One region of the Massilia pseudoviolaceinigra genome, then DNA from elsewhere that is predicted to be linked to it. Evidence: predicted binding sites of a transcription regulator. Region 1 holds the regulator's gene; the other holds the start of a gene.
What was found. Region 1 encodes NrdR, which represses ribonucleotide reductase genes. Its sites were predicted from a motif close to CACNANATNTNGTG; they were not measured.
Positions count from the first base shown of each region.

Region 1 (14,389 bases):
CCCATGGCACGCCGCGCTGCATGCGCGACAGGAAACCGATATTGAGTTCACGCGCCTCGGCTTCATGCAGGCCGGAACTGACTGCGATGCCGGCTGCGGCCAGCTTGGCCAGGCCCTGCCCCGCGACCAGGGGATTGGGGTCGACCATGGCGGCGACCACACGGCCCAGGCCGGCCCGCACCAGGGCGTCGGAGCACGGCGGGGTGCGGCCATGGTGGTTACACGGTTCCAGCGTCACATAGGCGGTAGCGCCGCGTACGTCGTTGCCGCGGGCCGCGGCGTCGCGCAGGGCCTCGATTTCGGCATGAGCCTGGCCAGCCGGTTGTGTGTGCCCGGCGCCGATGACGACGCCATCGCGCACGATCACGCAGCCGACGCGCGGATTTGGCGAGGTCGTGTACAGCCCTCTTGCAGCCCAGTCAAGGGCGAGGGTCATGGCGGCAGAATCGGTAAGTAGTTGCACGGATATCCCAGCGTAAATGGCTGACCGCGATTTTACGCCAAGACGGCCGTTCCCGCCCGGTCTTGCCAAGAGCCTGTTCCGGTAGATAGAAGGATGTAGATGGCGACATGCGCGTAGGCGACATGCGCGTGGGCGACATGCGCGTGGGCGACATGCGCGTAGGCGACGCATGTTCCAGCGCAGGCAAGGCGCGAGGACGATGCGTGGCTAGCCATGCGGCGACGAGGGCGTTCCGCAGGACTGTCGAGGCCGCTCCTCGTGGCAGGCCCGCCAGCTGCGACTCCTGTATGCCGGAAAAGGCTCTACGGCTCCTCCTCTTCTCCGGCGCAGTTGGCGCCGTCGCGCGCGGGGTCGCACACGCGGGCCCGGCCGAGCATGTTGATCTTGATGCGGCGCGTCTGCCCGCCCTGGAATAGCGACAGCGTGCCCCAGCGCGCCGCTGCGCTGCTGTTTGCGCTGCAGCTGCGTCCGGCACTGTTATAGGCCAGGTAATCAGGCAAATTCTGGCTGGTGAACACGGCGCTGACGACGATGCCCTTCCCGACCGGGCCATGCATGGAGATCAGTTCGTCGGCGGCGCCGGGCCGGCGGTCGCCATCGCGGTCGACAAACGCCACCCAGCCGAGACTCCAGTCGGCGCCGCCAACGTCGGCCGGCGCAAGCATGACACGCTGGCCGCGCGCCATGGCTTGCGTACGCGTCATGGCGATGGCGCCAGCGAGGTCGTTCACGGCCGCGTTGAGCTGGTAGTGGCGGATCAGCGCGCGCATGTCGGGAATGACGACAGCGAGCACGATGGTGGCGATGAATAGCACCGTCATCAGTTCGACCAGCGAGAAGGCATGCAGGCGCCACGCCCGCGCGTGGTTCATGGCCAGCAACCGGCGCCACCGCCGCTGGCCGCGTGTTCGCCGACGCTATTGAGCGTCAGGGTCTCGCAGTGGCCATCGCGGAAGGTGGAGTCGACCCGGTCGGTGCCGGGAATGGCTTCGATGATGATGCAGCGCGCAATCGTCTGGCCGGCGCAGGCGTGCCCGCGCAACTCGTACGCGCTTGACGCGGCGCTGCTGCCGGACCACCACTTGAAGTGTCTTTGCTCCGGGCTGCCGGCGTCGGCCGAGAAAGCCAGGTAGCGGTTGTGCTGGGTGTAATAGCGCTCCTGCTTTTGCATCAGTTCAAGCAGGACCGCCTGGGCTTCGGCGCGGCGCGCCTTGATGAGGAAGTCCTGGTAGCCGGGATAGGCAAGCGCGGCTAGCACGACGACGATCGTCATCACGATCATCGTTTCGATCAGGGTAAAGCCTTGACTGCGTTTCATTGCCGACTCCCTTCGCTCAAGTGGTCATTTTTTCTTGCTTGCGTCGTGCAGGTCTTGCCAGTTGGGTATTTCGCGCCAGCCGAGGCGCCGCGACGGGAACCTGACGATGACCTGCTGCGCCGGCGCAGCCTTGCCGTCTTCCTGCGGGCGAACAATGGCGTAGGTGTGTGCCGCCTCGGCACGTCCGGTGGCCGTGCGCACGCCCGTGCTGGCGCTCATTGCGATGATCATCGGGGCCACGCCGGCAAGGGCTGCGTGGCGCTCGCCCGTGCTTTCCCCGGATCGGGCCAAGCCGTCGGCGTTGATGGCAAAGCCGCTCAGCGCGTCGATCACGTAGCTGCGCGACGCCGGTGCGGTGCACAGGTCGGCGCCGGGCAGCACGGTGTCGACGATCAAGGTTCCCGCCCTGGACAGCGGGCTGCCGGCGACCCGTTCGCCGTCCAGCGCGGTCTGGGGGAAATCGAAAAACCAGCCCTTGGGCGCGTCTGGCGCGTCCGGCCCGCCCAGCCCGGCATGCGCACCAGTGACCGCATAGCGCGCCGTGCCGGTCAAGATGCGCGGCACGAGCCGGGCGCGCGACAGCGGCGGCTGCGGCCTGCCGGCGGCATCGTGGACGGCGTAAAACGATTGCGGCAGGTAGCTGCCGCGCTGGGTATCGGCCAGTTCGAGGAACTTGCCGGTGCCGAACAGGACGAGGTAGCCACCGCCGGGCGCGAACACGATACGGGGTGCGTGCGCGACCGGCTGGCGCCGCCCGCCGGCGTCGCGCGCATCGAACAAGGGCGAGACGGCCGAACCCCATGGCGCCGGGCCGCTGAAATCGAAACGCCACAGCCGGCCCTGCAAGTCGCCCGCGTAGGCGTGGCGCACGCTGGCGTCGCCCGCCATGGCCAGTGCCGGCGGCGCCAGCGCGTTGGCCAACGACGGGACCGATGCCGGGGCATCGAAGCGGTAATAGTTGACGCCGCGCCGCCATCGCTGGGAGGCAGGCTTGTCGGGCGCGAGCAGGAAAAGCGCACCGTCGCCATCCTCGCTGCCGCTGTTGATGCCGCTGGCCACGACGACAAAGTCGCGGTACTGGGGCACGCCATCCTTGACGGCGGTGCGAAAGCGGGCAATCAGGGGCGGCGCGGCCACATGGCCCATGGCCGGATCGTCGCGCTCGGTAAATTCCCACAGCGCGCCCAGGCCCGCATGAAAGGCGGCCGGGTCGGAGATATCGAGCGCAAACACACCGCGCGCGCCCATGCCCATGCCGGAAGCGAGAATGGTGCGCCAGCGCCCGTCCACCAGCGCTTCGCCGCTGCCGGCGCTGGCGTCGACATAGGGCCGGTGACCATAGCCAGGGCTGGCGAGGAGCGGCAGCGCCGGCAACAGCGCATGGGGCACGTAGGCGAACAGCTCGGCGCCGCTGGCCGTGTCGAAGGCGTGCAGCATGCCATCGTTGGCGCCGACATAGGCCACGCTGCGCCGTGCGTGGTGGCGCCGGTGGAAGTCGGCATAGGCCGGGTCGGACCGGGATGCCGGCGGCGGTCCGACCAGCAAGGGGACGCTGTGGACGATGTCGCCGAGCACACTGCTGCGGCGGCGGAACACGCCACCGGGGCGCCCTGCTTCCATGCCGCGTTCGCCGCGCAGGAAGGCGGTGCGGGCCTCGCCCAGTGCGTCGGCGACGCCACCGGCAACAGGAACATCGAGCAGCGCGCGCGATTCTTGCGGCAAGCTGGCCCAGTCGAAAGCGATCGTGACCGTTCTGTCCGGGCGGTAGTCCAGCGTGTAGATCTTGCGCGCCGCCGCGCTCGGCGCTGGCAACGGCGGCACTGCACTGGCGTTCCCGCTGAGCAGGTCGGACGCGTCCCAGTCCGGCGCCGGAGCGATGGCCGGCTCGCCGCCGTTGCCGATGGTCAGCGCGCGGCGCTGCAGGCTGCCGCTTCCAGTCGCCAGATCGTGGCTGGCCTGGACGATGAAGCCGCTTCCCTTGCTGACCGGGCTGGCCACCACCGCGCCCGGCGTCTTGCCGCTACCGCTGCGGGCAGCGGCGAACAGGGCGTCGATGGCTGGCACTATCGCCGGCGCGTCCCTGGCGGCAAAAAAGCCCGTCGGCGTGCTGCCGTCGGCGCTCCATTCGGTGTTGTCGCGCCGGTTGCCGGTGGTGATGAAGGGATTGCCGTCGTCGTTGCGGTCGTTAAAGGCGCCGTACTTGGCGGCGAGGTAGAGCGCGCTGGCGCCCATGCCCGCGCCCTTGTCCGATTCTGCGCCAAGTTCGAGCGCGATGCTGCTGACCGTGACTGGCTTGTCGCCCCGGATCGGGTTGGTGTGCGCCCAGTAAGCGGCGCCGGCGAGGTACAGGCTGCCCGCGCCGTCGGGGCCGTCGTTGCACAGGTCGAGCCCGTCCAGGTCCGGCCGGGGCGCAGCGTTGCCGAAGGCGCCGTTGCGGTCGGCTTCCATGTCGCCGACGCGGCGCGTCGCCTGCATGACGTCGAAGCGGACCGGCCCGAAGGTGTCGACGGCGCGCGCCGCATCGTTGCGGCCGCTCCGGGTGTTGCCCGGCACATGACGGTCATCGATGAAGGCGGCGTGGCCGATGGTGGCGATGACGTTGCGCTGGCAGGCGGCGCTGACGGGGTCGGCCCGGCTCGACCAGGCGGGCAAGCCATCGCCGGGCACGGCGCCAGTGCCCGGTTCGCGCCCCTGCAGGTAGCGCAGGGCTTCGTAATACAGTTCGGCCCCGGGATCGCTGGCCGCATAGCTGCCGGCGGTGGCGGGATGGCTCCTGCCCGCCAAATTGATGGCCGCGATCGTGCCGCTGGCCGCGCCGCTGCTGCGGTCGGGATTGGGTACGAGCACGCCGCTCACTGCACTCCATTCGGCGCGCTGATTGACCTGCGCTTCGTAGCGAGGCGCTTCGACGGCCTTCTCGCCGATGAACTTGAGCGGGGCGCGCAGGACGCCACTACCCTGCACCGCGCCGTCGGGCGCCGCGCCGTCGTGCGCCGCGCCACCGTGCGCCGCGCCCTTCTCGCGCGTGACGGCCGGGTACGCCATGAGGCCGATGCGCCCCGCCCCCGCATGCCGCTGCAGCGCCCCCTCGGGCTTGAAGGCGGCGCCGTAGGGACGGCACAAGCCGGGCCGGCTGGCGCTGTCGTCGGCGCCGCAGACGCGCACGCGCGCGAGAAATTCGCCGTGGTACTTGTCGGACACCAGCCGCGTGCCGCTGGCGCCGTAACGGGGCGCGTCGCAGTTGCTGCCTTTGCCGGTGCCGCTGAACAGCACGCGGTTGCGGCACGACACGATGTACAGGTCGGCGTTACCGAACGGCGTGAGCGCCGCGCTGTGTGCCGCCGCCAGCTTCTTGCGCGGGAAATGGCGCGGATGGGCGTAGAAATCAGGATGCGCCGCGCCATCGGGCAGCCATGCGCGCTGCAGCACGGTGATGCCGGTTTCGTCGATGACGCGGTCGCCCCCGGTCAGGCCGAGCCGCACCAGGTCGAGCGTGGACGCCGTGGCCCAGTTGAGCAGATGGCCGCTGAAGGCGTCGCCGCCGCAGCCATGCTGCCCATCGGCCGGCCCGACGGGTGAAAAATACCCCTGGCGCTCGTCCAGGTCCGGCTCGCGCACCGAGTGCGAGCGCGCCCTGGTCGGGTACTGGTAGCACAGGCGCGAGTTGAAGTAGCCGGGGTAATCGGCCCCTTGTGCATATTCGCCACGGTAAGCCGCGCCCGCATCCTCGAACGTGAGCGACAGGTTGAGCAGCAGATTGGGTGGCAACTGGCCGGGTGCGCCGAGCACGCCGTCGGGCAGCACCAGCGGCGGCGCGGCCGAGGCCAGACAGGCGCCGCAGACAAGCACGAGCGCCAGCAGGCAGCGAAGACAGGCGCGCAGCGGCTTCATGGCGCCTCCTGGGGCGTGGCCTCCGGCACGGCCTTGAGGTAGAACGATTGCAGCACCACGCGGGTGGCGTCGAGCGCGCCGAAGCCGACGGCGGTAATCCGGTAAAAGTTGCCCGGCGGGCGGGCAGCGTCGGCGCCGGCCTGAGTGTGCGGCAACAGTTCGATCAGATAGCGCGGAGGCCGCAGCGGCAGTGTGCCTTTGCCAGACGGCAGCTGCGCGCCGGTGAAGCGGCCGTATTCGACCCCGTCCGGCCCCGGTCCGTCATTGCCCGACAAATCGGCGCTTTGCCACGCCGGCGTCCCGGGCACATGCTGGCACAGCCCGGCATTGACCTCGCGTTCGGCGCCGCAGCCGTCGACGAAGCCGAGCGCATAACCACGGGCAAACAAGGCCGCGCGCGCCGACGCGGGATCGGCGCCGCCTTCGATATCGTGCTCGGCGTCGGCCAGCGCGGCCTCGGCGGCCTGGAAGGCGATGTGCCGGTCGCGCTCGTGGCGCGCCGATTTTTCGCCGTCGAGCGCGCTGCGGGCAGCCGACACGCCGATGATCATCAGCGCCAGCAGCACGAACAGGGCCGCCAGCATGACGGCGCCAGCTTGGCGGTCGAGGGGAGAGGGAGCGCAGGGCATGGCGTCTCACAGGGCCGCGTTGCGCAGCACAATGGTGGCGGCGAAACTGCGCCGTTCGCGCCAGCGCAGGGCTGGCGGCATGCGCGCTTCGTCAAGCCGGGTACCGGGATCGGCCGCACCGCTGTAGCCCGCGCCGAACAGGTCGAAGGCGTGCGGCTCGCGGTCGGCCGCGCCGCGCCGGGCGCCGTGCAGCAGCAGCGCCACCTTGATGCTGGCCACCCGTTTCCAGTGGGTTTTGCGGCGCAGGTCCTGCTCGCGCTCGGCAGCACTTGCCCCGTCAAGCGCCAGGACGGCATCGAGCGCGTTGACGGCGCCGGCGCTGAGGTACTGGTTGGGCAGGCCGTCGGCCGGCGCGTCGGTGTCGAGTCCGTACAGCACCTGGAAGGTGTCGACCCCGGCCACCAGCGCATCGCTGCGCCAGTTTCTCTGGCCACGGTATTTGCAGCGCAGTTCGGCCTCGCCCCCCGCTGCCGGCGCGACATAGAAAATGCTCCAGCCCTCGCTGCCGGCACCCACGCCGAACCCGGCGCAACTGAGCATGCTGCCATCGCCCTCGGCGCCCTCGCCCACGCCATCGAAGCGCAGCGCCAGCACGTCGCTGCCGTTGACGCCGCCCGGGCGCGCGCTGGCGATGCCGGGCCCGCCGCCGAGCACCTGGTCGTCCAGCCCGCCGATGCGGGCGGCGGCGCTGGCTGGCGACGACGGGGCGTCTTCACGGTCAAGATCGACAAAAGCGCCCTGGCGCGCCGCGCGTTCGATGGCGTCCAGCGCAAAGCGGCCGGCGTCGTCCACCTGCGCCAGTTCGCCCTGGGCGGCGTAGCCGGTCTGGGCCGACACCAGCACCGATGCCGCAGCGAGGGAAACCAGCAGGCCGAGCAGCAGCGCGACCAGCAATTCCAGCAGCGTCAGGCCGGCCTGATGCCATCCGCGCCGGAGCGCTGCGTGCGCGCTCATGGGGCACCCGTGCCGAGCATCACCGCCACGGCCGGCGCGGATGGTGCGCCGGCGGCGGCATCGGCAGCGCCGTCGGCCCGCTTTGCGCGCCAGCCGAGCTTGATCACGACGGGTGCCCCGGCCGCGCCGGCGCACTCCCAGGCCAGCGCCTGGCGCGCCTCGTCCCACACGGTGGCGTCGCGGCAGACCGCGATGCGCCCGCCGGGAAAGCCCGCGTGCAGCGCCGCGATCGTGTCGGCGATGTCGAACTGGGCCAGCTGGGCGCTGTCGCAGCGGTTCATGCCGTAGCATTGCGCCGGCGCGGGCGGCGGCGCGCCATCGGCCGCATCGTAATGGAGTTGCAGATAGGGATTGCTGAGATCGTCGCGTTGCATTTGCCCGGCGTTCGCCTGCATGCGCCCGGCCAGGCCGCTGGCCAGTTGCACCCCGCGCGACATGAGGCTCGCTCCCTGGTGCGTGCGCAGCGCGGCGACCTGCGTGCCAAGGGCGCCCAGAATGCCGACGGTCAGCAGCAGCACCGCCACCAGCACTTCGGTCAGCGTAAATCCGCCGGCGACACATTTTCGCGATAAGCGCATGACTCCCCCGCAACGTTGAACAGACACGTCCGGTCATGACGCCGCGGCCCGGCAGGCGTGGCTGCAAGGTGCGTGGACGGGTGATCCGGATCGCTTGTGAGCTACGTTAACAGCAGTGCGCGCAGGCACGGATGGCCTGCCTCAAGCGTGTGAGCTGAACTATTTGCGCGGTTTGCGCTCGTGGCCTACTTCGGCAATGGCTTCCTGGAACTCGGCCAGGTCTTCGAAGTTTTTATAGACGGATGCGAAGCGGATGTAGGCAATCTTGTCGAGGCGTTTCAGTTCCTGCATGACCAGTTCGCCCACGTGGCCGGTATCGACCTCGCGCTGTCCGCTGGTAAGCAGCTTTTCCTCGATCGAGGCGACCGCGCTGTCGATCGCTTCGGCCGACACGGGCCGCTTGCGCAGCGCCAGCATCAGGCTGCCGCGCAGCTTGACCAAGGCGAACTCGGTGCGGCTGCCGTTTTTCTTGACAATGATCGGCATCGATAATTCGATCCGCTCATAGGTGGTGAAGCGCTTGTCGCACTTGACGCAGCGGCGCCGGCGCCGGATCGAATCGCCCTCCTCGGATACGCGCGTATCGAGCACTTGCGTGTCTTCATGCTGACAGAAAGGACATTTCATGGGGGCGCCGGGCTGCTGGTGTGAGGTTAAGCCGCGTAGACCGGGTACTTGTCGGTCAGCTTCTTGACTTCGGCCTTGACGCGCAGGGCGACGGCGGCGTCGTTCGGGTTGTCGAGGATGTCCGCGATCAGGTTACCGACCGTGGTTGCATCTTCTTCCTTGAAGCCGCGCGTGGTGAACGCCGGGCTGCCGAGACGGATGCCGGAAGTCACGAACGGTTTTTGCGGGTCGTTCGGGATGCCGTTCTTGTTGCAGGTCATGTGGGCGGCGCCCAGCAAGGCTTCGGCTTCCTTGCCAGTCAGGTTCTTCGAGCGCAGGTCGACCAGCATCACGTGCGATTCGGTGCGGCCGGACACGATGCGCAGACCGCGTGCGATCAGCGCCTTGGCCAGCGCGTCGGCGTTCTTGACAACCTGCTTCTGGTACTCGGTGAACGAGGGCTCCAGCGCTTCCTTGAACGCGACAGCCTTGCCGGCGATCACGTGCATCAGCGGGCCGCCCTGGATGCCAGGGAAGATCGCCGAATTGATGGCCTTTTCGTGCTCGGCTTTCATCAGGATGATGCCGCCGCGCGGGCCGCGCAGCGATTTGTGCGTGGTCGAGGTGACGAAGTCGGCATGCGGCACCGGGTTCGGGTACACACCGGCGGCGATCAGGCCGGCGTAGTGCGCCATGTCGACCATGAAGTAAGCGCCCACTGCCTTGGCAACCTTGGCGAAGCGCTCGAAATCGATCTTGAGCGAGAAGGCCGATGCGCCGGCGATGATCATTTTTGGCTTGTGCTCATGCGCAAGACGCTCCATGGCCTCGTAGTCGATGTCTTCCTGTTCGGTCAGGCCGTACGACACCACATTGAACCATTTGCCCGACATGTTCAGCGCCATGCCGTGGGTCAGGTGGCCGCCTTCGGCCAGCGACATGCCCATGATGGTGTCGCCCGGCTTGAGCATGGCGAAGAACACGCCCTGGTTGGCCTGGGAGCCGGAGTTCGGCTGCACGTTGGCCGCTTCGGCGCCGAACAGTTGTTTGACACGGTCGATCGCCAGTTGTTCCGCGATGTCGACGAATTCGCAGCCGCCGTAGTAGCGCTTGCCTGGATAACCTTCGGCGTATTTATTGGTCAGCTGCGAGCCCTGGGCTTGCATGACCGCTGGCGAGGTGTAGTTCTCGGACGCGATCAGTTCGATGTGATCTTGCTGGCGTGCGGTTTCCTTCTGGATCGCGCCCCACAATTCCGGGTCAACATGGGCGAGCGTGTGTTCTTTTGAAAACATGAAAAAACTCCAATCGATAAGAGTGCGAGGCACCTGATTGCAAGGATCGAATGAGGGAAGCCGTCGGAAATGGAACAGGCAGCCTCATCGTGCGCTTCCATCGGTGGCTGCCCAGGCGAACGGCTGATGAAATCTCACGTTCCCCGGTGGATGCCCACCTTTCGCCGCCAGGCAGCAATGCGCCGCGACTTTTCGCCAGTTACGTGAGACATAATGGAGCCCAAATTGTAAGTTAAGTCCCTGATTAGGGCAAGGAATGGGATTGCCTAAATGGCAGGTCGCGGCCAATATCGTCACTTGGGCTACAATCCGGCATAGTTTCGGACTTCTTCAGGACACAACATGATCGTTTTCATCACCGGCGCCTCCGCCGGCTTCGGCGCCGAAATGGCGCGTACCTTCGTCAACAACGGCCATCAGGTCGTCATCAGCGGTCGCCGCAAGGATCGCCTCGACGCCCTGGCAGCCGAGCTTGGCGACCTGGCTTTGCCGATCGTCATGGATGTCACCTGCAAGGAATCGATCAATGAAGCTTTGTCGATGCTGCCGCAATCGTGGCGCCAGGTCGATGTGCTGATCAACAATGCCGGGCTCGCGCTGGGGACGCAACCAGCCTACGAAGCCCCGCTGGCCGACTGGGAAACCATGATCGCGACCAACTGCACCGGGCTGGTGACGATGACGCGCGCGCTGCTGCCGGCCATGGTCGAGCGCGGCAGCGGGCTGATCATCAACCTGGGGTCGGTGGCGGGCCACTATCCTTACCCGGGCGGCAATGTGTACGGCGCGACCAAGGCCTTTGTCGACCAGTTTACGCTGAATCTGCGCGCCGATCTGGCGGGCACGGGCGTGCGCGCGACCAACCTGGCGCCGGGATTGTGCGGTGGGACGGAGTTTTCCAACGTGCGCTTCAAGGGCGACGATGCGGCCGCGGCCAAGGTGTACGAAGGCACGGTGCCACTGACGGCAGCCGATATTGCGGCGACGGTGTTCTGGATCGCGACGCTGCCGCCGCATATTAATATCAATACGATCGAGATGATGCCGACTTGCCAGGGGTTTTCGCCGTTTGCGATCAAACGGACCTAATTCCCCGTCGTACCGCCTCCACGTCGTACCGCCTCCACGTCGTACCCGCGCCAAGGCGCGGGTACGACGCAGATGGAGGCCAAAATGACGAGATCGACGTGGCGGAGTGGTAAAAACGGCTGCAGTACGTAACACAACTACACCCCATGTAAGCGATTGTTACAGAACTTGGCACTTCGCTATCGCTCACGTCTACTTGTGCCCCACCCAACCCGCGCCGGGTCATCTTTATGTGCGCTTGCGTACATTTACAGCCCGGAAATCGCGTAAAATGTTTCCGATATTCACTTATGGCAAATGAAATGCCCTCAGTATTCAGTTGGCCGGTACGGGTCTATTACGAAGACACCGATGCAGGCGGCATCGTCTTTTACGCGAATTACCTCAAATTCTTCGAACGCGCCCGCACCGAGTGGCTGCGCGCGGCCAACGTCGGCCAACAGGCGCTGCGCGACCAGGATGGGGCCATCTTCGTCGTCAAGAACGCCAGCATCGACTATCACGCGCCAGCCCGCCTCGATGATGAATTAAACTTGAAATTGAGTATAGAAAAACTGGGGCACGCATCGGTCCAGTTCCTCCAGCAAGCCTGGCACGGCGACGTCTTGCTGGCCAGCGCGCGGGTCAAGGTCGGTTGCGTCGATGCCGCATCCTTGCGTCCACGCGCCCTGCCCGACGCAACGGCTGCTAAAATGCGTGCCGCCTGACACTTCACATCCAGAAAAATCCAACGCCCATGAATGCAGCCCAAGACCTTTCCTTTCTCGCCCTGATCAGCAACGCGCACCTGATCGTGCAATTGATCATGGCACTCCTGCTGGGCCTGTCCATCATGAGCTGGACCTACATCTTCCGCAAAGCGTTTGCCGTGCGTGCCGCCCGTCTGCAGACCGAACAGTTCGAGCGCAGCTTCTGGGCCGGCGGCAACCTGCACACCCTGCACCAGAACGCCAGCACCACGCGCGAGCAGAGCGGCGCGCTGGCGCGCATCTTTGAAGCCGGCATGGGCGAATTCATCAAGGGCAAGCAAGCCTCTTCCCAGCGCGATCCGCTCGAGACCGGCGCCGTGCTCGATGGCGCCCGCCGCGCCATGCGCGCCGCCTTCCAGCGCGAACTCGACGGCCTCGATTCGCACCTGAACTTTTTGGCCTCGGTCGGTTCCGTTTCGCCTTACATCGGCCTGCTCGGCACCGTATGGGGCATCATGAACGCCTTCCGCGGCCTGGCCAACGTGCAGCAAGCGACCCTGGCAGCGGTTGCGCCCGGCATTGCCGAAGCGCTGATCGCCACCGCCATCGGCCTGTTCGCGGCGATTCCGGCCGTGGTCGCCTACAACCGCTTCACGCACGATATCGACCGCCTGGCCATCCGCTTCGAGAGCTTCGTCGAAGAATTCTCGAACATCTTGCAGCGCCAGTCGCGCTGATCGGAGTCACTCATGGCATCGTTTTCCAGCAGCCTGCGCGGCGGACGCAAACGCAAGTTCAAGTCCGAAATCAACGTCGTCCCCTACATCGACGTGATGCTGGTGCTGCTCATCATTTTCATGGTCGTGCCACCGGCGAACAGCCCGAGCGTGATCAACCTGCCGAGCGCCGAGAAATCGGCGCTGCCGCCGGACGACTACATCCAGATCGTGATCAAGCCCAACGCCAGCCTGAGCATCGGCGTCAACGGCAAGAACAGCGCCGCGCCCGAGGAACTGCCGAACCGCGCCGCCGTGCTGCGCCGCCTGCGCGCGCTGCATGCCGAGCATCCCGAGTATCCGGTCATGATCGCCGGCGACCGCGACAGCAAGTACGACGAAGTGATCCAGTTGATTTCCGAAGCGAAGAAAATGGGCATCAACCGGGTCGGCCTGGCCACCAAGTGACGACACGATGGCGCCCCTGAACCCTCCCGCCAGCACTGGCGGCCCTTACATTGTTCCGCCCGAGCCGAGCCGCACCCCGGCCATTTTGCTGGCGCTGGCCGTGCACGCCGGCTTGCTGCTGTTCCTGTGGGCCGGCATCAGCTGGCAGAACGTCGCCCCGACCACCACCGAGGCGGAAGTGTGGGACATGAAAGTGCAGGACGCGGCGCCGCCGGCCCCCGAGCCGCCGCCGCCGCCGCGCGAGGTGAAACCGGTGGAGCCGCCCAAGCCGGTCGAGAAACCGGTCGAGAAGAAAATCGAAAAACCGGTGGAGAAGCCGGTCGAAAAACCGCCGGCCGTCAAGCCGCCGGACATCGCGCTCGAACGCGAAAAGAAGCTCAAGGAACAGAAGCTCAAGCAGGAGGAGCGCCTGGCCGAGGAAAAGCGCGAGCTCGAGAAAGCCCGCAAGGAGCTGGCCGAGCAGAAGAAGCGCGAAGAGAAGAAGCTCGACGAGCAAAAGAAACTGGCCGAGCAGAAGAAGCTCGAGCAGCAGAAGGCGGAACAGGAAAAGCTGGCCGACAAGCAGGCCGAGAAGCAAGCCGAGAAGCTGGCGCAGGAAAAGGCCGCCAAGGCGGAAAAAGCGGCCAAGGACAAGAAACTGGCTGAAGAGAAAAAGATCCTCGACAAGCTGCACGCCGCCGAAATGCGCCGCATCACCGGCGGCGCCGGCGGTGCCGGCGAGGCCGAGCAAAAGAGCGCACCGAAAGGCGATCCGAGTTACTTCGGCGCGATCGGCGCCAAGATCAAGAGCAACCTGAATTACACGGGGAGCACCAGCATGGCCGGCGATCCGGAAGCGGTATACCAGATCGAACAATGGCCGACCGGCGAAATCAAGTCGGTCAAGAAGATTAAAAGCAGTGGTGTGCCGGCGTACGACCAGGCAGTGGAAAACGCGATTGCCAAATCGTCACCGCTGCCACGGAAAAAAGATGGTACGGTAGATCGTTCAGTTCCCGCAGCATTCAAATTGAAGGAAACCCAGAAAAACCATGACTAAACTCAGCACATTGATCCTGACCGGTGCCCTGATCACCGGTTCGTCGGCCTACGCGCAAATGCGCGTGGAAGTCGTTGGCGTCGGCAGCAACCAGATTCCGATCGCCATTGCCGCTTTCGCCGAAGAAGGCGTGGCGCCCGCGCAGATTTCAGCCATCATCCGCGCCGACCTCGAGCGCAGCGGCATGTTCAAGATCATCGACGCCGGCAGCACCCTGTCGGAAACCTCGCCGATCGATTACAGCCAGTGGAAATCGCGCGGCGCCGATGCGCTGGTGGTGGGCAGCGTGCAAAAGCTGGCCGACGGCCGGTTTGAAGTGCGCTACAAGCTGCACGACACCATCAAGACCAACCAGTTGTCGAGCCTGACCCAGGCCGCGCAAGCGAAATACACGCGCCTGTCGGCCCACAAGATCGCCGACGATATTTACGAAAAGCTGACCGGTAGCCGCGGCGCCTTCGCCACCCGCGTCGCGTACGTCAATGAAAACCGCGGCGCGCGCGACTACCGCCTCGAAATCGCCGATGCCGATGGCGAAGCGGTGCAGGTGGCGGTGCGCTCGAACGAGCCGATCATTTCGCCAGCCTGGTCGCCGGACGGCACCAAGGTCGCTTACGTGTCGTTTGAAAAACGCAAGCCGATCATCTACGTCCA
Region 1 is NZ_JAVCWL010000043.1:4,166-18,554, reverse strand. It holds gene ribD (bifunctional diaminohydroxyphosphoribosylaminopyrimidine deaminase/5-amino-6-(5-phosphoribosylamino)uracil reductase RibD) at 1-436, opposite strand, end outside; gene RBA40_RS29765 (GspH/FimT family pseudopilin) at 766-1,335, opposite strand; gene RBA40_RS29760 (type IV pilin protein) at 1,332-1,781, opposite strand; gene RBA40_RS29755 (pilus assembly protein) at 1,806-5,672, opposite strand; gene RBA40_RS29750 (pilus assembly protein) at 5,669-6,301, opposite strand; gene RBA40_RS29745 (PilW family protein) at 6,308-7,255, opposite strand; gene pilV (type IV pilus modification protein PilV) at 7,252-7,833, opposite strand; gene nrdR (transcriptional regulator NrdR) at 7,993-8,460, opposite strand; gene glyA (serine hydroxymethyltransferase) at 8,487-9,734, opposite strand; ZMP/ZTP riboswitch at 9,837-9,947, opposite strand; gene RBA40_RS29725 (SDR family NAD(P)-dependent oxidoreductase) at 10,077-10,823, shown strand; gene ybgC (tol-pal system-associated acyl-CoA thioesterase) at 11,126-11,530, shown strand; gene tolQ (protein TolQ) at 11,560-12,249, shown strand; gene RBA40_RS29710 (ExbD/TolR family protein) at 12,262-12,696, shown strand; gene tolA (cell envelope integrity protein TolA) at 12,704-13,735, shown strand; gene tolB (Tol-Pal system beta propeller repeat protein TolB) at 13,728-14,389, shown strand, end outside.

Region 2 (14,389 bases), on a different contig from region 1:
CCTTCGATCAGACAGGCGAACGCAATGGGCGACTTCGACAGCGCCCAATCGTCCTCCACGGCACCCGTGGCGAAGGCCGGATCGGTCGGGCGATTGATGAACGGAATGAGGAATTCTGCCTTGGCGCGGATCGCTTCGGCCTCGTTGCAGGCGTTGAAAACCTGCCCTTCATCGCGGCCCGGGACTGCATGATGTACTGGCAGATGGGCGAGTCAATCGCGACATCGCAGGCTTTCTGCGGCAGGTATTGGCGGCATTCGGGCGCGTGATGTGGTGCTCGGTTGCGAGCACGATGTCGTTCGCGGCGGGCGAATCGACGCCCGCAACGACGCCTGGATTTCTTTTTACGAGACGTCGCCCGTCATCGTCAAACCGTTGGGATTTTTCCACAACTCTGCCGCGCTGCATGACGCGCTCGCGCAGTTCGCGTTGCGCATGCCACACCGTTCGATGCGCTGACGCTCACGCCGTTGGCCGTGTTCATGTCGTGGCGCCGCGCGCGCCTGCTTGTCTGCTCCCGCGCATGCTGTCGGAGGCCGGCGGCATGAAAGCGCTGAAAGCAGACATCGCGGCATCGAGATTGGCGAGCTGTCCTTGCGCCGGTTTCAAGATAGAGATAGCGGTAGCGGTGGCGAGCATGCCCCGGCCGCGGCACCACATCGTGGAGTGGGCGTGAGGTCCAACTTGCAGTCGCTGCAAGATGGCGCAGAACCTGAGAGAGAGTACGGCCAGGATCGGCGTACCGTAAACGGACTCGGGCGAACATGGAAGTTCGCCCGAAGCTTGAAAGACAATCAATTGAGCAGAATCCTTCCTCAGCTCAATTCTCTGGGCTTACTCCCAGTTCAATGCACCACCGGTCTGATATTCGGTCACGCGCGTCTCGAAGAAGTTGCGCTCCTTCTTCAGGTCGATCATTTCGCTCATCCAAGGGAATGGATTTTCCTCTTGGGCGAACAGCGCATCCAGGCCGATCTGCTGCGCACGGCGGTTCGCGATGAAGCGCAGGTAACCCTTGAACATGGTCGCGTTCAGGCCGAGCACGCCGCGCGGCATGGTGTCTTCGGCGTACGCATACTCCAGGTCGACCGCTTCCAGGAACAGTGCCTTGATCTCTTCGCGGAAAGCCGGCGTCCACAGCAGCGGGTTTTCCATCTTGATCGTGTTGATCAAGTCGATCCCGAAGTTGCAATGCATCGATTCGTCGCGCAGGATGTATTGATATTGCTCCGCCGCACCCATCATCTTGTTCTGGCGTCCGAGCGCCAGGATCTGGGTAAAGCCGACGTAGAAGAACAGCCCTTCCATCAGGCAAGCAAACACGATCAGCGACTTGAGCAGCTTCTGGTCGTTCTCCACGGTACCCGTGGTGAAGGCCGGATCGGTCAGGGTATTGATGAACGGAATCAGGAATTCATCCTTGTCGCGGATCGACTTGACCTCGTTGTAGGCGTTGAAAATCTCCGCTTCATCCAGGCCCAGCGACTCCACGATGTACTGGTACGCGTGGGTATGGATCGCTTCCTCGAACGCCTGGCGCAGCAGGTACTGGCGGCATTCCGGCGCCGTGATGTGGCGGTAGGTGCCCAGCACGATGTTGTTGGCGGCCAGCGAATCGGCGGTCACGAAGAAGCCCAGGTTGCGTTTGACGAGACGACGCTCGTCATCGGTCAAACCGTTGGGATTTTTCCACAACTCGATGTCGCGCTGCATGTTGACCTCTTGCGGCATCCAGTGATTGGCGCAACCGGCCAGGTATTTGTCCCACGCCCATTTGTATTTGAACGGGACCAGCTGGTTCACATCGGTCTTGCCGTTGATGATGCGCTTGTCGTCGGCGTGCACGCGCTTGGCGACCGATGCGGCATCGGCGTCCGTTACGGCTGCGGGTTCGGTCCCCGCTACGGTACCCGCTACGGCGGCGCTTGGCGCCACGGGGCGCGCGGCTGGCGCGCTGGCTGTTTCATCGTCCCAGGACAACATGGTCATTTCCTCTTTTCGTCTGTCTTCAATTCGGTATTGCGCGCAGCGCCGTGGCGCTGCGCCTGTTTGCCGGGGATGACTCCGGCGATGACGCTATTACTGGCAGGCTTCGCATTCCTCGAAGCCATCGTCGCCCGGACGCAGGTAGCACGCCGCGCCGTCTTCCTCGGCCGCCGCCGCGGCTGCCGTCGCGGCCGCTGCGCTCGCAGCCACCTTGGCCGCCGTATCGGCCGCCGCACCCATTGCGTGGGCCGACATGCCGCCATCGACCGCCACCGCGTTCAGCGCGCCGGTCTTGGAAGTGGACTTCTCCATGTGGGTCGCCGCAATGGTGCGCAGGTAGTAGGTGGTCTTCAGGCCGCGCAGCCAGGCCAGCTTGTAGGTCTCGTCGAGCTTCTTGCCCGACGCGCCAGCCATGTAGATGTTCAGCGACTGGGCCTGGTCGATCCACTTCTGGCGGCGCGATGCCGCTTCCACCAGCCAGCTCGGCGAGACCTCGAACGCCGTTGCGTAAATGTCACGCAAGTCTTGCGGGATGCGGTCGATCTTGGCCAGCGAACCGTCGAAGTATTTCAGGTCGGCGATCATGACTTCATCCCACAGGTCGCGCGCCTTGAGGTCGCGCACCAGGTAAGAATTGATCTCGGTAAATTCGCCGGACAGGTTCGACTTCACGTACAGGTTCTGGAAGGTCGGTTCGATGCAGGCCGACACGCCGATGATGTTCGAGATCGTCGCGGTCGGGGCGATCGCCACGCAGTTCGAGTTGCGCATGCCGAACTGCTTGATGCGTTCGCGCACCACGGTCCAGTCCATGGACGAGGACATGTCCACTTCCAGGTAGCCGCCGCGTTCCTCGGCCAGCAGCTTGATCGAATCCTGCGGCAGGATGCCGCGGTCCCACAGCGAGCCGCTGTACGACTCGTAGCGGCCGCGCTCTTCGGCCAGCTCGGTCGAGGCCAGGTAGGCGTAGTAGCACACCGCTTCCATCGAGGAATCGGCGAATTGAACCGCCTGGTTCGACGAATACGGCACGCGCATCATGTGCAGGCAATCCTGGAAGCCCATGATACCCATTCCCACCGGACGGTGGCGCATGTTCGAGTTGCGCGCTTTTTCGACGGCGTAGTAATTGATATCGATGACGTTGTCGAGCATGCGCATCGCGGTGCGGACGGTTTTCTGCAGCTTGACCGGGTCGAGCTTGCCTTCTTTCATGTGCGCCGGCAAGTTCACGGAACCCAGGTTGCAGACGGCGATTTCCGACTCGTTGGTGTTGAGGGTAATCTCGGTGCACAGGTTCGAGCTGTGGACCACGCCGACGTGTTGCTGTGGCGAACGGATGTTGCATGGATCCTTGAAGGTGATCCATGGGTGGCCGGTTTCGAACAGCATCGAGAGCATCTTGCGCCACAGGTCGAGCGCGGCGATCTTCTTGAACACGCGGATTTCGCCGGCGGCCGCTTTGGCTTCGTAGCCGGTGTAGGCCAATTCAAACGCCTTGCCGACCTTGTCGTGCAGGTCAGGCGTTTCCGATGGCGAGAACAGGGTCCAGTCGCCCTTTTCCATCACGCGCTTCATGAACAGGTCGGGAATCCAGTTGGCCGTGTTCATGTCGTGGGTGCGGCGGCGGTCATCGCCCGTGTTCTTGCGCAGGTCGAGGAATTCTTCCACGTCCATGTGCCAGGTTTCCAGATAGGCGCACACCGCGCCCTTGCGCTTGCCGCCCTGGTTGACCGCCACGGCGGTGTCGTTGACCACTTTCAGGAACGGCACCACGCCTTGCGACTTGCCGTTGGTACCCTTGATGTGGGCGCCCAGGGCGCGCACCGGCGTCCAGTCGTTGCCCAGGCCGCCGGCGAACTTGGCCAGCAGCGCGTTTTCCTTGATCGCGTCGTAGATGCCTTCCAGGTCGTCCGAGACGGTGGTCAGGTAGCACGACGAGAGCTGCGAGCGCAGGGTGCCGGAATTGAACAGGGTCGGGGTCGAGCTCATGAAGTCGAACGACGACAGCAGGTTGTAGAACTCGACGGCGCGCGCTTCGCGGTTTTCTTCGCGCAGCGACAAGCCCATGGCAACGCGCATGTAGAACGCCTGCGGCATTTCGATGCGCACGTCGCGCACGTGCAGGAAGTAGCGGTCGTACAGGGTTTGCAGGCCGATGTAGCCGAACTGCAAGTCACGGTCGGCGACCAGGGCGCGGGCCAGCTTGGCCAGGTCGAAGGTGGCCAGGACCGGGTCCAGCAACTCGTTCTCGATGCCCTTGGCGATGTATTTCGGGAAGTACTCTATATAGTGTGCCGCCGCTTTCGCTTGCGGCACTTCTTCGCAGAACACTTCCTTGCGGATGGTGTGCAGCAGGATGCGGGCGGTCACTTGCGAGTAAGCCGGGTCCTTTTCCATCAGCGCGCGCGCAGCCAGGATGGCGGACTTGTGCAGCTCTTCGACCGGTACGCCGTCGTACAGGTTCTTGACCGTTTCAGCCAGGATGGCGTCGGCGTCGACGTGTTTTTCCAGGCCCACGCAGGCGGCGGCGATCAGGTCGCGCACCTGGTTCATGTCGAGCAGGCGGCGCTGGCCGTTTTCAGTCACGTGGATTTGCGGCGCGGCCAGTTGCGCGGAGGCACCTTGTGCCTCCTTCTGCAGGCGGCGCTCTTCCATGTGCTTGGCGCGGTACAGCACGTAGGCACGCGCCACGTCGTGCTCGCCCGAGCGCATCAGCGACAGTTCGACCTGGTCCTGCACGTCTTCGATGTGGAAAGTGCCGCCCGATGGCTGGCGGCGGATCAGGGCGGAAACGACGTTCTCGGTCAGTTGCTCGACCAGTTCGCGCACGCGCGCGGAGCCGGCGCTCTGGCCACCGTTAACGGCCAAAAAGGCCTTGGTGACGGCGATCGAGATCTTGGAGGGTTCAAAGGCGACGACAGCGCCGTTGCGGCGGATGATGCGGTAGTCGCCGCGGGCGGCGACGGCGGCGGCACTGGTCGGTGCTGGCTGGCCTGCTGCTCCAGGTGTGATGTGCAATTGGTTGATCGAAGAATCTTGGGATGTTTGCATTGAACCTCCTGGAGCGGCGGGCTTTGGTCTGCCGCCGGTTGTTATCAAGTGGACGGCGTCAATCAACCGTCCCCAACAAATATAAAAACAAAAAAACTACCCCCGCCAGCCTGGAATATCGAGGCCGGCGCCGTAAGGCGATGGTGGGTGGATTGCGTTAAAAACTAGGCTTGCCGTGCTGCGTTATGGATGCTGAGTTATCGGTGGCAGAGCTTCAAAAACCACTATATCTAGTCGATTCATCAAATGTGGGACTAATTGTAGTACCTCACCCGGGGAGTGGCAATAGAATTAAGTAGCAATATTTTCATGTGCGTCGCTTGACTTTTTTGACTCAGGCCGCATGAAGGACTGCCCGGTTAGCACATACTAACGGGTGCCCTTTTTTGAAGCAGCCGCCAGCGCGCGCCTGCCGTTTTTGCGTCGCGGGCAGCATTATAAACCGTGGGGGGAGCGGGCGTTGGAATGGGTTCCGCCGCGACCGCGCGCGCGCCGTCTTGCGCCCCCCGGCGTCGCCCCGCGCAAGGCGGCCCTCGGCCGGGGAGACCGATGCAGGTTCGCAGGAAGATGGGGAACTGGCGCGACGCCAACAGCGCCGGACCTTCAGAGAAGCGGGCCGGCACCGGGCACCCTAGCCCTCCGGCTCCTGGATATCGAGCTTCTGCATCTGGTACCGCAGCTGCCGGAAACTGATCCCCAGCAGCAGGGCCGCCTGGGTGCGGTTGAACTGGGTCTGGGTCAGCGCGCGCAAGATGATCTCGCGCTCGACCTGTTCCAGATAATCGGGCAGGCTGCTCGGCAACTCCGCCGGCCCGCTTGCGCTCACCGGCGCGGCCGCCACCGGCGTTGGCGCCGGTGGCGCCTCGGCCGCCGGCGCCGGCCGCTCGGCCACCCGCGCGCCCTTGAGCGAGAGGTCGCCCACTTCGATCACGCCATCGTTGGCGAACGCCAGCGCCCGTTCCAGCACATTCTCCAGCTCGCGTACATTGCCCGGGAACGAATACGTGCTCAAGGTTTCCAGCACCTGCGGCCCGAGCGCGGCTTTCTGCCCCGGTCCGGCCAGGCGCGCCAGCATGCCATCGACCAGCACCCCCAGGTCGTCGAGCCGCTCACGCAATGGCGGCACGCTCAATTCGATCACATTCAGGCGGTAAAACAGATCCTGGCGGAACTTGCCGGTCTCGACGCACTGTGCCAGATTCTGGTGCGTGGCGCTGATGATGCGCACATCGACCGGCTCCTCGCTGGTGGCGCCGATCTTGCGCACGCGCCGTTCCTGGATTGCGCGCAGCAGCTTGACCTGCATCGCCAGCGGCAGATCGGCCACTTCATCGAGCATCAGGGTGCCGCCGTTGGCCGCATGGAAAAACCCGTCGCGCTCGTCGGCCGCGCCCGTAAACGCGCCCTTGCGGTAGCCGAAAAACTCGGCTTCCATCAGCGCTTCGGGAATCGCGCCGCAGTTCACGGCAATGAAGGGCTTGCCCGCGCGCGAACTGCGGGCGTGGATTTCGCGCGCCACCAGTTCCTTGCCGCTGCCCGACTCGCCCGTAATCGCAATCGGCGCCATCGAGCGCGCCAGCCGTTCGATCTGATTGCGCAGCGACTGCATCACGGCCGATTCGCCGATCAGGCGCGAGGCCGTGCCGGCGGCGGCCGGGCTGCCGGTCTGCGCGGACGGGGCCGACAGGCGCAGGGCCGACTGCACCATCACGCGCAAATCGTCCAGCACCACCGGCTTGGACACGTAATCGAAGGCGCCCGCTTTCAAGGCCACCACCGCGTTTTCGGCGCTGCCGTAAGCGGTCACGACCGCGATCGGGGTCGATTTATTGGAAGCGTTCACTTCCTGCACCAGTTCCAGGCCCAGGCCGTCGGGCAGGCGCATGTCGGTCAGGATCAGGCCATACTCGTTCTGCGCCAGGAAAGCGCGCGCCTCGCGCAGCGTTTCGGCGCTGTCCACATCGAGCCCCATCCTGACCAGCGTGATTTCCAGCAGTTCGCGTAAATCCGCCTCGTCATCGACGACCAGTACGCGGGGTGATGTCATGTTGTTGCCTTTCTGTTACTAGTGGCGCCGCGCGCTCCCAGCGGCTGCGCGAACGAAATCACAAACCGGCCGCTGGCCTTGCGCACCCCGAAGCCGCTGGCATCGAAGCGATACTCGTAATCGAGCATCGCCGCGTTGTTCAGGCACAGCTCGCGCGCCAGGTACAGCCCCAGCCCGGTGCCCTTGCTCGAGGTCGTATAAAACGGTTCGAACAGGTGAGCCCGCACATCGGGCGTGATGCCCGGCCCGTCGTCCTGCACGTGCAGCTCCATGCCGCCGGCCGCATCGGTGACGACGTACACGCGGATACTGCCCTCCCCGCCGCTGGCGTAGCGCAGCGCATTGGTCAGCAGGTTGATCAGCACTTCGCGCAGGTGCAGCGCGTCGAAACGCACCGGCACGGCTCCAGTGTTGCCCAACCACACTATATCATTGGCGACCCCTTGGGTTTCGTCAAATTCGGCTTTCAGCTCATTCAAAAAGGGGCCGAGCAACAACGGATCGCCGTTGGGCTGGACCTTGCGCGACAATTGCAGTATGTCTTCGACCATGCGGTTCACCCGCGCCACATTGTCGCCGACGATCTTGAGCAGGCGCGCCTGGCCCGGCTCGTGCAAGTCTTCCGCCAGCAGCGCGGTGGCGTGGCCGATGGCCGAGAGCGGATTGCGTACCTCGTGCGCGATGCTGGCGGTCAGGCGTCCCATCGAGGCCAGTTTCAGTTCCTGGGCCTGGTTTTCGATGGCGGTGACGTCCTGCAAAAAAATGACGCAGCGCTCGGACGCCTCGTCGACCGTGTCGACCCGCGCGAAACGCAGCTTGAGGTGGGCCGCCAGGTCGCGCCGGCCGCTCCAGGCGGCCGTGCCGGCGTCGCCGCCGCCGCTGTCGCGGTACGGCTTGACGGTCACGAAAGCGGCGCGCGGCCCGCCCGCGGCCGGTCCGACCTGCCGCTGCCACTCCGAAAACGCATGCGCGACCGGTTCCAGCGCAGGTACCCCGGACAGGGCGAAGCCGCTGTCGCCGTTGGCCAGCCCCAGCATGTGCTGGGCGGCCGGGTTGCCGGCGAAAATGTGCCCGTCGCGGTCGACCACGAGGATGCCGTCATCGACGTCGGCGATGATGATCTGGTTGATCGCCTGCTGGATTTTCAGGTCGGCCCCGTGGCGCGCGGCCAGTTCTTCCTGCCGGATCAGCTTGGCGGCAAGGCGGCTGACCACCATCACGATGGCGAAGAAGGCGGCCCCGTACAGCCCGGCCTGGGTGAGCGGCATGCCGGCCATACCCAGGAACACCTGGTACAGGGAATCGATCAGCAGGAACAGGGTAACCAGCGCGGCCGAAAACAGGGCCAGCAGGCGCGGCGCCAGGATCGCCGCGCCCGCCAGCGGGAACAGGTACAGGATCACCAGGCTGCCGCGGCTCGCTTCCGCGGCCATGAACAGTACCGAAATGACCGCGATGTCGACCGCGATCTGCACCACCACCTGCATCAGGAAGTGCTTGCGCACGTACACGCTGGCCAGCACGAACGCGCCGGCCAGCGCCAGGTAGGCAATGCAGGTTTCGGTATACAGATGGTGGCCGGCGCGGGCCACGCCTTTCTGGTCGAACGCCAGATACGCCAGCAGCACCAGCGAAATGACGATGCGGGTGGCGGTCAGCGCCTGCAGCGAGCGCCAGAATGTTTCGCGCGACTCTGCCGACAGCGCGCTCCAGAAGGACATCACTCAGGCGGGTGGCAAACGGGCGTGGTCCGGGCTGCAATACTCCCGGCCGTCGGCCTTGACCGCTTCCGACTCGGGGAAGTACACGTGGCAGTGGGCGCAGGCGATCATGGTTTCGGCCTCGCGCGCCGGCGCTTGGCGCGGAGCGGCGCCCTGCCCGGGCGGCGGCGCCATGCCGCGCAGCTTGCTGCGGATGGCCGCGATCACCAGCGCCACCAGCGCGATCCAGAACAGAATGCGTGTCATGCCAGTCCCCGGTGCAAAACGACTTCAAGTACGAAACGGCTGCCGACATAGGCCAGCACCAGGGTGGCGAAACCGGCCAGGGTGAAACGCAGCGCGGTCTTGCCGCGCCAGCCGCGCCAGCGCCGTCCGGCCAGCAGCGCGGCGAACAGAAACCACGACAGCAAGGTGAAGACGCTCTTGTGATCCCACTTGAGCACGGTGCCGAACACTTGCTCCGAAAACACGATCCCCGACAGCACGGTCAGGCTGAGCAGCACGAAGCCGATCCAGATCAGGCGAAACAGCAGTTTTTCCATGGTCAGCAGGGCCGGCAGCTGGTCGAGCGCCGTGGCCAGCCAGCCCGCTTGCGGGTTGCGCGCATGCAGGCGCGTTTCCTGCAGCGCCATCAGGACCGCATGGAAGGCGGCAATCGTCAGCGTGCTGTAGGCCAGGATGGCCACCGAGATATGCCAGCCGAAGGCCGGGGCGCGCCCTTCGAGCTGCAGCACGCTGCCCGGGAACACGGCCGGCAGCAGCGCGGCGGCGGCGGCGCAGGGCATGACCAGGCGGCGCAGGCCGTCGAGCGCGAAATTGCGGTTTTCGATCCAGTAGGCCGCCACCGAGATCCACAGCGCGGCGGAAATCATCAGCGCGAAGCCGATCCGCACGCTGCCGGGCGCCATCATGTCGAGCCACAGGGCGGCGCCGTGCAGCAGCCAGGCCCCGGCCGTGACGGCGGAAATGAGCGTGCCCCGGGCCGTGGGGAGAATGGCGCACAGCGCGTACAGCAGCGCCGCTGCGATAAGTAAGTAAGTCTGCATGCTGCAAGTTTACACTATCGGCGCGTGCCGGCGGGGACGGCGTGAGGGCACCGCCGCCAGCCCCGCCGCCGGCGCCCTGCCCGCCTCCCTAATCGACTGCCGCCATGCGCAACTCGTCGTTGTGATGGCGCTGCTGCTCTTCCATGACCAGCTGCCCCAGCTCGCGCTTGAGCGCATTGAACTCGGGCGCGGCCGGGTCGCGCAGGCGCGGCAGGTCGACCATGACGTCGCGCTTGACCGTGCCCGGACGGTAGGTCATCACCACGATGCGGTCGGCCAGGTAGATCGCTTCCTCGATGCTGTGGGTGACGAAAATGATGGTCTTGCCGGTGGCGGCCCAGATGCGCAGCAGCTCGTCCTGCAGGTTGCGCCGGGTCAGCGCGTCGAGCGCGCCGAACGGCTCGTCCATCAGCAGGATCGGCGAGTCCAGCGCCAGCACGCGCGCAATCGCCACGCGCTGGCGCATGCCGCCCGACAAATCCTTGGGGAAACGCTGGCGGAAGTCGCTCAGCGACAGCATCTCGAGCAGACGGGCGACGGTGGCGTTGATGGCACCCTTGTCCACGCCCTTGATTTCCAGGCCGAAGGCGACGTTCTGCTCGACCGTCATCCAGGGAAACAGCGCGTACTCCTGGAACACCATGCCGCGGTCCGGCCCCGGCCCCGTCACCGGATGGCCGCCGGTGCGGATGGTGCCGCGCGTGGGCAGCGCAAAGCCGGCCACGGCGTTGAGCAGGGTCGACTTGCCGCAGCCCGACGGTCCGAGCAGGCAGGTGAATTGCCCGGCCGGGATGTCCAGGTTGATATCCTTGAGCGCGACCAGCTCGCCCCCGGCGCTGCTGAATGTCTTGTCGACGCCTTCGATACGGATCGGTGATGCAGTCATGTCAGTTCTCCAGGCCGCGGTGCCAGCGCAGCAGGTAATTGTTCAGGCGGTTCATGCCGACGTCGATCGCCAGCCCCAGCATGCCGATGGTGATCATGCCGGCCATGATCTTGTCGGACCAAAAATATTCGCGCGCTTCCAGGATGCGGAAACCCAGGCCATTATTGACCGCGATCATTTCCGAGACAATCACGACGATGAAGGCGGTGCCGATCCCGATCCGCACGCCCGACAAAATATAGGGCACGGCGGCCGGCAGGATCACGCGCACGAACATGGTGCGCTGGCTGGCGCCCAGGTTGCGCGCCGCGCGCAGGTAAATGCCGTCCACCTGGCGCACCCCGGCGATGGTATTGATCAGCACCGGAAAGAAGGCCCCCAGCGCGATCAGGAACACGGCCGGCGGATTGCCCAGCCCGAACCACAGGATCGCCAGCGGAATGTAGGCGATCGGCGGAATCGGCCGCAGCAGCTGTACCAGCGGATTGAGCCAGGCGTACACGCGCGCATTGGCGCCCATGGCCAGCCCGAGCGGCAGCGCCAGCCCGGCGCCGATGGCAAAGCCGAGCAGCACCCGGTACATGCTGGTGAGCGAGTCGACCATCAGTTCGCCCGACACAGCCCAGGCCAGCCAGCTGCCGTCCGCGTGCGGCTGCAGCGGCAGCAGGTACTCGATCCATTTGTGCAGCACCGCCAGCGGCGACGGCAATACCTGGGGATTGACCAGGCCCTGCGCCGCCGCCAGCTGCCACAAGGCGATCACCACGGCCGGCACCACCAGGCCGATTCCCACTTCACGCAACTGTCTGCTGTTCATGCCACCTCCGGAAACGTTGTTTTCATGCTGTTGACCCTGTCGGGTTGTCGAACGGGGGACCTGTTCACCTTACCCCCAGGCTTTTCTTGGCCGCGTCGAGCAGATCGGTCCTGACCCAGTCCCTGGCCAGGGGCGGGCGCACCATGCGGCCCACGCCGGTCTTGACCATGGTGTCGGTGGTGATCTGGATATGCTCGGCCGTCACGTCCAGGGAATACGGCGAATTGCTGATCGCATCCTCGAAGTCGTCCCTGGTGATCTGGCCCTTGTAGATCACTTCGCGCACGTATTTCTCGGCGATGGACGGATGGGCCATGAAGGTGCGGGTCGCTTCGACGAAGCAGCGCATGAACTTGTCGGCCAGTACCCGCTTGCCGTTGTAGAAGGCTTCGGTCATCACCATGGTGCGCACCGGCTCGCCGATCGGCGTGTCGTAGGGTTTCATCACCTCCATCCCGAAACCCTTGTTGATGGCCTGCGACGATTGCGGCTCGGACTGCATCATGGCGTCGATGTTCCTGCCCATCAGCGCCTGGTTCAGGTCGGCGAACGGCAGGTAAATCACGTGCACATCCTTGCCGGGCGCGCTGTCGGCGCTCATGCCGAATTTTTTCAGCTGGGCCATCAGCAGCACTTCCTGGATGCCGCCGCGCGTCACCCCGACCTTCCTGCCTTTCAATTCCCGAATGCCCCTGATGCCGAGATCGGGCCGCGCCACCAGGCGCGCGCCGCCCTTGGCGAAACCGGCCACCACGAAGATCGGCGCCCCGCTGGCGCGGCCCGAAATGGCCGCCTCGGATGCGGTCGCGCCGACATCGAGCTCACCGGCGATGATCGCTTGCATCACATCGAGCCCCTTGGCGAAAATCCTTTCCTCGACCTTGATGCCGCACTTGGGTGCGATTTCCTTGATGTACGAAACGGCGCCGAAATGCGCGAACTTCAGGTTGCCAAGACGGATCACATCCTGGGCGTGGCTGTTGCTGGCGGCGAACAGCGCCGCCAGTACGATGGTCTTGCCGATGAACTTCCCTGTCATGCCTGTCTCCGTTGGATGGTGCAGAGTCGATGAGGTACCGCGCGTGTTGTCATGCATGCGAATAAGACGCAACCGGTCTCCGTTTGCCGGGCCGTTGCCGCATTTATTCATGCTTGCCCCAGAGAAAGATAGCCCGGAGAGAAATCAATGTCTAACGACTGGCGCAAGCTTTGCGCTGATAAGATGACGCCCCCCCAGTGAAAGAAATCAATGAAACCCATTTTGCATAAGCGTGCCGGCGCACCGTTGTTTTTCATGATGGTCGGCCTGGCCGCCATGACGACGGCGCAGGCCGGCGAGCGCCGCTGCACCTTTTATGAAGACCCGTCGGCCGACGGCAACGTGTTCGAGCCGCCGCGCTGGCCGGGCAGCCTGACGCCGGGCATGTTCGCCCAGCCCGGCATCGTGCGCGCCGGGCGCGACGACTTCTATCAGTTCATCGCCTGGCGCGCGCTGGCCGGCATGCCGCTCGACGCCGCCGCCCAGGATCGCCTGCGCCCTTTCGACCCCTGCTGGCTGAACGAAACAAGCGAGCGGGGCGGCCACAATCCGCATAACGACCCCGCACTCAAGCGCGCGCTGGAAGGGTGGCAAACCGAGCGCGCGCGCGCCGGCGGGCCCAAGCTCGCCGCGCTCGCCATCACCGGCAAGGACGCTTCCGTGCTGAACTGCCCGGCGGACGCGTTTCGCAACGCTACCCGCACCCTGGCTATCCGCCTGGCCAGCTACGGCAACGACGCCACCTTGCGCGACTGGATCGTGGGCCAGGATGCCGTGTTCGCCAACTGCGCCGCGCCCACCGCGATGCCGGCCGAGGCCCCAGCCGGCGCGCCCCACTGGCTGCGCATGGACCGCGCCTACCAGCAGGCAGCCGCCCACTTTTACCGCGCCGCCTACCCCGAGGCGGCCGTGCGCTTCGACGCCATCGCGCAGGATGCGGCATCGCCCTGGCACAGCATCGCGCCCTACCTGGCCGCGCGCGCCGACGTGCGCGCCGCCACCGCCGTCGGCTACGACACGGTCGATGCGGCGCTCATGGCGAGCGCCTTGAAGCGCCTGGAGCCGCTGGCCGACGCCGCCACCGACACGCCGCTGCGGGCCGACGCGCGCCGCCTGCGCCAGCTGGTCTTGCTGCGCACCGCGCCGGCGCAGGTACTGGCCCGGCTCGACGCCGAACTGGGCAGCGCCGCGCCGTCCGCCACGATCGGACAGGACGTGCGCGACTACAGCTATGCCTGGCGCACCACCGCGCCGGCAGAACGCGGTCAACTGGCGTATGGCGCCTGGCTGGCGGCGATGCGCAGCGCGCGCGCCGCCAGCGCCTCCCCGGCCGAAGCGCTGCGCCAGTGGGAAACGACGCAACAGTTGCCGTGGCTGGTGGCGGCGCTCACACTCGCCACGCCGCAGGCGCCGGCGCCTGCGGCGCTGCTGGCGGCCGCGCAAGCGCTGGAGCCCGACTCGCCGGCCTACCTGACGGCGCGCTACCACCTGGCCCGCCTGGCCGCGAGCGACGCCGAGGCGGTTGCCATCGTCGACGCGGCGCTGGCGCTGCGCCCGGCGATCGGCGCGGACGACGCCAACGCCTTCAAGCGCATCGGCCTGGCCCGCGCGCGCAACCTGGCCGACGCCGGCCGCTTCATCGTGCGCAGCAGCGTGCTGCCGGTACAGGGAGAAGCGCCGGTCGCCGCCATGGACGTGGCCACCTTCCTCAACACCGGCCTGCCGCTGGACATGCTGGTCACCCTGGCGCAGCAAAAAACCCTGCTGCCCAAGCTGCGCGCCGAGCTGGAAAC
Region 2 is NZ_JAVCWL010000004.1:193,079-207,467, reverse strand. It holds gene RBA40_RS05765 (ribonucleotide-diphosphate reductase subunit beta) at 1-131, opposite strand, end outside; gene RBA40_RS05760 (hypothetical protein) at 271-459, shown strand; gene RBA40_RS05755 (ribonucleotide-diphosphate reductase subunit beta) at 835-1,983, opposite strand; gene RBA40_RS05750 (ribonucleoside-diphosphate reductase subunit alpha) at 2,080-5,040, opposite strand; gene RBA40_RS05745 (sigma-54-dependent transcriptional regulator) at 5,672-7,087, opposite strand; gene RBA40_RS05740 (sensor histidine kinase) at 7,084-8,808, opposite strand; gene RBA40_RS05735 (PP0621 family protein) at 8,812-9,054, opposite strand; gene RBA40_RS05730 (cytochrome C assembly family protein) at 9,051-9,854, opposite strand; gene RBA40_RS05725 (ABC transporter ATP-binding protein) at 9,943-10,740, opposite strand; gene RBA40_RS05720 (ABC transporter permease) at 10,742-11,557, opposite strand; gene RBA40_RS05715 (ABC transporter substrate-binding protein) at 11,622-12,596, opposite strand; gene RBA40_RS05710 (hypothetical protein) at 12,807-14,389, shown strand, end outside.
Region 2: the regulator NrdR is predicted to act here: its motif matches at 5,263-5,276, upstream of RBA40_RS05750 (ribonucleoside-diphosphate reductase subunit alpha).